Regions from separate parts of the Bacillus sp. MT94 genome, predicted to be linked through region 1. Evidence: predicted binding sites of a transcription regulator. Region 1 holds the regulator's gene; the other holds the start of a gene.
What was found. The regulator Rex, encoded in region 1, represses fermentation and respiration genes when NADH is low (regulators of the CRP and FNR family bind a similar motif). The targets are predictions, from matches to a motif close to TTGTGAAATATTTCACAA.

Region 1 (2,413 bases):
GAAGAAACAATACTGGTGGATTATCGTTACATACATTTTAATGCAGTTATCTGGCGTTGTTGGATTGCCACTTCTCCTAAAAACAGGACTCTATGATAATAGAGGATTTACCATGGAGGAAAAAGGACAAATCATAACGGGACACTGGGCAATTATTAGCTTCTTTGTTGCATTATGTATCGTACTTTGGTTACTTAGAACAGACATTCGTGACAGGCATTTAGATGCAATGCGCTCTTCTGTTCCAGCTACTATTGGATGGATTTTCATCGGCTTCTTCTTGGCTTTCTTTTCACAAATAGTTGCCGGTATGATCGAGATGCAGCTGCTAGGAATTAAACAAGGTTCAGAAAATACAATGAAACTGATGGAAATTGCAAGAACGACACCTTGGTTCCTTATTGTCGTATCTATAATCGGACCTATCTTGGAAGAAATCGTATTTAGAAAAATTTTATTTGGTACACTTTATAAGAAGTTTAACTTCTTTATTGCAGCTATCATTAGTTCGCTTGTATTCGCAGCAATTCATTTTGATTTTACTCATTTATTGGTATACACTGCTATGGGGCTCGTATTCGCCTTCTTATATGTGAAGACGAAGCGTATTATCGTTCCGATTGCAGCTCATGTTGCGATGAATACATTAGTCGCTATTGGGCAAATTTTTATGAGCAATGAGCAAATTCAAGAAATGATTAAAGAAGCTGAAAAAATGCAAGGCTTTATCGGAGGATTTTTTGTATGAGAAACTCACCATTGTTCATGGCTGCACTATACTTCCTTCTTGGATGTATCTTTACACGCTTCGCCATTACGAACGTGACAGATACAATCTGGAATGTGTGGACAATACTATTTGCAGTTATGGCAACAATTGATTTTAATTTGGCACTTCGCCTTATATTAGTTAAATTCACAAAGAAGAAACAATAATAAAACGCAGAGGTCGCTTCCTCTGCGTTTTATTGTGGATAGTTTTTCAAAAAGTAAACTAATGTTTGTAACTCTACAGCTAAATCAATATGATGAATTCTAATATTCTCTGATACGTTTAATCGTGCTGGTGTGAAATTCAAAATACCATGCACGCTCGTTTCAGCTAATCTATCTGCTACAGCTTGTGCTACTGTAGCCGGTACTGTTAATATTGCCACTTGTATATCATTTGATAATCTCTCTTCTAATTCATCTAAATGGTATACAGGAATGCCCCCGATTTCTGTTCCAACTTTCTCTTCACTAACATCAAATGCCATTTCAATTTTTGTATTATTGTTTTTCGTGAAATTATAATGTAAGAAAGCGGTCCCTAAATTACCTACTCCAATAAGTGCTACACGCGTTATATCATCTTGATCAAGTGTTTCGCGGAAAAATGATAATAAATAATTTACGTTATATCCATATCCCTTTTTCCCTAACGCTCCAAAATACGAAAAATCTCTTCGTATTGTTGCGGAATCTACTTTTACCGCTTCACTCAATTCGGCCGATGAAACACGCTGCTTACCAGAAAGAGATAAGTTTTGGATAAATCGATAGTATAGAGGCAATCTTTTAGCAGTGGCTTGTGGAATCTTTTGCTGATCCATATGACCTCTCCTCTCTTCCTATCTTTATTCATATACTTTAATCAAATACAGAAGTTTAGCACTCATTAAATTCCTTGTATAATAAAGAGAAGAAGTATTCTCTCTTATTTTAAACTATACACTATTTTTAGTATGATTGAGAAATATAAACATGGCAAAGTTAAGAAATTATTTGAGGTGAAAACATTGATTTTATTACAAGTAAATGGACTTTCGAAATTATACGGTGCAGAAACAATTCTTGCAAACATAAAATTGGAAGTACAAACAAAAGATCGTATCGCATTAGTCGGAAGGAATGGAGCTGGAAAATCTACATTATTAAAAATTATCGCTGGTGAGTTATCACATGATGGTGGCGAAATTATAAAACCGAAAGATGTCTCAATCGGGTATTTAGCTCAAAATACCGGCCTAGAAACGTCTTTAACAATTTGGGATGAAATGCTAACCGTCTTTACCCACTTACAGCAAATGGAGACAAAACTTCGAAGGCTTGAGCAAGAAATGGGAAAAGAAGAAAACTTTTCAAACGAAGCTATATATGAAAGATTGTTAGCTGATTATGACCAATTGCAACTCAATTATAAAGATCAAGGTGGATATCAATATGAAGCGGATATTCGCTCCATTTTAAGCGGCCTTGGCTTCCCAGTTGAAACGCACCAGACGACGATTTCTACTTTAAGCGGTGGGCAAAAAACAAGATTAGCTCTCGGAAAATTATTATTAACAAAACCAGACTTACTTATTTTGGACGAGCCTACAAACCATTTAGACATCGAAACATTAACATGGCTTGAGCAATATTTACAAGG
Region 2 (2,413 bases), on a different contig from region 1:
TATCTTGTAAGCTAGAAATAATTGACATACGCACCGTATGCCAATATCATATTAACATACGGTGCGTATGTCAATTGAAATGTTTTATCTCTGGATAGAGAGCTGACGTTCAAAGGAGTTATTCTTTTACATAGAGAACGATACTATAATGCGATTTATTTTGAATAAAGAGAATGAATAGAAATAGGAGGAAAAGATGGTTAAAAAAACGAGAGCAGAAATGATTACTGAAACACGTGCTAAATTGCTGAGTGCAGCAAGAGAGGCTTTTGGTACAGTTGGATATGTAAACACGTCTATGGATGATTTTACAGCATCTGTCGGTTTAACACGTGGTGCAATTTATCATCATTTTGGTGATAAAAAAGGGTTGTTAGAAGCAGTTGTAAAAGAAATTGACATGGAAATGGATAATAAATTAGGGGAAGTATCAAATGAGGCGGAAGGAAAATGGGAAGGATTTGTTGGGCGTTGTCGTGCGTATTTAACAATGGCACTTAATCCAGAAATTCAGCGAATCGTACTTCGAGATGCACCAGCAGTATTAGGAAATAGTTATTATCAATCATCACAGTCGCAATGTTTAACGACGATGGCGGAGATACTTCAACAATTAATGAAGGACTCTATTATTGAAAAAACGGACTGTGAAGCCTTAGCAAGATTCATAAATGGCGGACTAGTGGACCTTGCTTGTTGGATTGCGAATTCTGAAGATGCAGAGATGCAGTTGTCTAAAGCTTTGCATGGCCTATCACTTATATTGGATGGTTTATTACTAGAAAAGAACGCTTAATTTTAACGGATATTTTTTAATATACAGTAATGGTTAAAAGGGAGGTGATAAAGTATAGGCTAATTCATTTATTTCACCGTAGTCTATATAGGCCAACTGACGTCCAGCTTATAAGGGGATAATGTGTTAGTTTGATTATAGAAATTGAATTTAGTTATAGGGAATAATCGAATCACATTCTTTTTGTTCACAATCTAAAGAAAACGCCTCCATTGAAATGGATTCCACACCTATTCTAATAACTTTACACTCTATGTGAAAAAGTTCACAAATAGGTCATAATTTGTGAAGTAATTCACAATAATACGTGCTACAATATGAGTGTAAAGAAGTTAAACAACATTAAATTAGTATTTTAATTAATTACTTAAACAATCATAAAAAATAGATGTGAACAATAGAGAGGGGAAATTACCATGAAAAAAGGTATCAATCGTGTAGTATTAGTAGGAACAGGAGCTGTAGGTTGTAGTTACGCTTACTCAATGATCAACCAAGGTGTAGCTGAAGAGTTCGTATTAGTAGATGTTAATGAAGCAAAAGCAGAAGGGGAAGCAATGGACTTAAGCCATGCGGTACCATTCTCTCCATCACCAACAAAAGTTTGGAGCGGTAGCTATGCAGATTGTAAAGATGCAGATTTAGTAGTTATCACTGCTGGATTACCACAAAAGCCAGGTGAAACTCGTTTAGACTTAGTTGAGAAAAATACAAAGATCTTTAAACAAATCGTTCGCGGTATTATGGATAGTGGATTCGATGGAATCTTCTTAATCGCAACTAACCCAGTTGACATTTTAACTTACGTAACTTGGAAAGAATCTGGTTTACCAAAAGAGCGCGTAATCGGTTCTGGTACTACTTTAGACTCTGCTCGTTTCCGTTACATGTTAGGTGACTACTTAGATGTAGATCCACGTAACGTTCATGCTTATATCGTTGGTGAACACGGTGACACTGAACTTCCAGTATGGAGCCACGCTACTATCGGTGTACAAAAACTAGAAACAATCTTAGCTAACAACGAACAGTACAATCAAGAAGACTTAGATAAAATCTTCGAAAACGTACGTGATGCAGCTTACCATATTATCGAGCGTAAAGGTGCAACTTACTACGGAATCGGTATGTCACTACTTCGTGTAACTAAAGCAATCTTAAACAACGAGAACAGCGTATTAACTGTATCTGCATACCTTGAAGGTCAATACGGAGAGAAAGATGCTTATGTAGGTGTTCCAGCTGTAATTAACCGCGAAGGTGTACGTGAAATCGTAGAACTTGAGCTAAATGAAGATGAAAAAGCGAAATTCGCTCATTCTGTAAAAGTATTAAAAGAAACAATGGCACCAGTACTATAATAATTGCTAAATAATTCAGAGGTGGGAAACTGCTTCTTACCTCTGAACTTATATAATTTAATATAAATTCCTTTTCCGGTTTCCCTTGTATATCCCCAATATACCCCTTTTGCTGGATAAGGGTCGTTTATAGAAAAGAGCACTCTACTTTACGTAGAGTGCTCTTTATTATCCCGCATTAACGGGCAGTAAGATCCCCACCTCAAAATGCAGCGAAAGCAAAGAAGTTAGTTTGGTGATCAACTGCCCGTAAAAG

Region 2: AC1Q51_RS11635 (L-lactate dehydrogenase) is a predicted target of Rex. The motif match lies at 1,080-1,097, and genes of this name have one in related genera.

What each region holds. Positions count from the first base shown of each region.
Region 1 covers NZ_JBXAEZ010000015.1:4,655-7,067, reverse strand. Annotated here, with positions in the region: gene AC1Q51_RS27590 (CPBP family intramembrane glutamic endopeptidase) at 1-748, shown strand, start outside; gene AC1Q51_RS27585 (YdiK family protein) at 745-936, shown strand; gene AC1Q51_RS27580 (redox-sensing transcriptional repressor Rex) at 966-1,595, opposite strand; gene AC1Q51_RS27575 (ABC-F family ATP-binding cassette domain-containing protein) at 1,782-2,413, shown strand, end outside.
Region 2 covers NZ_JBXAEZ010000002.1:1,133,685-1,136,097, reverse strand. Annotated here, with positions in the region: gene AC1Q51_RS11640 (TetR/AcrR family transcriptional regulator) at 197-796, shown strand; gene AC1Q51_RS11635 (L-lactate dehydrogenase) at 1,213-2,157, shown strand.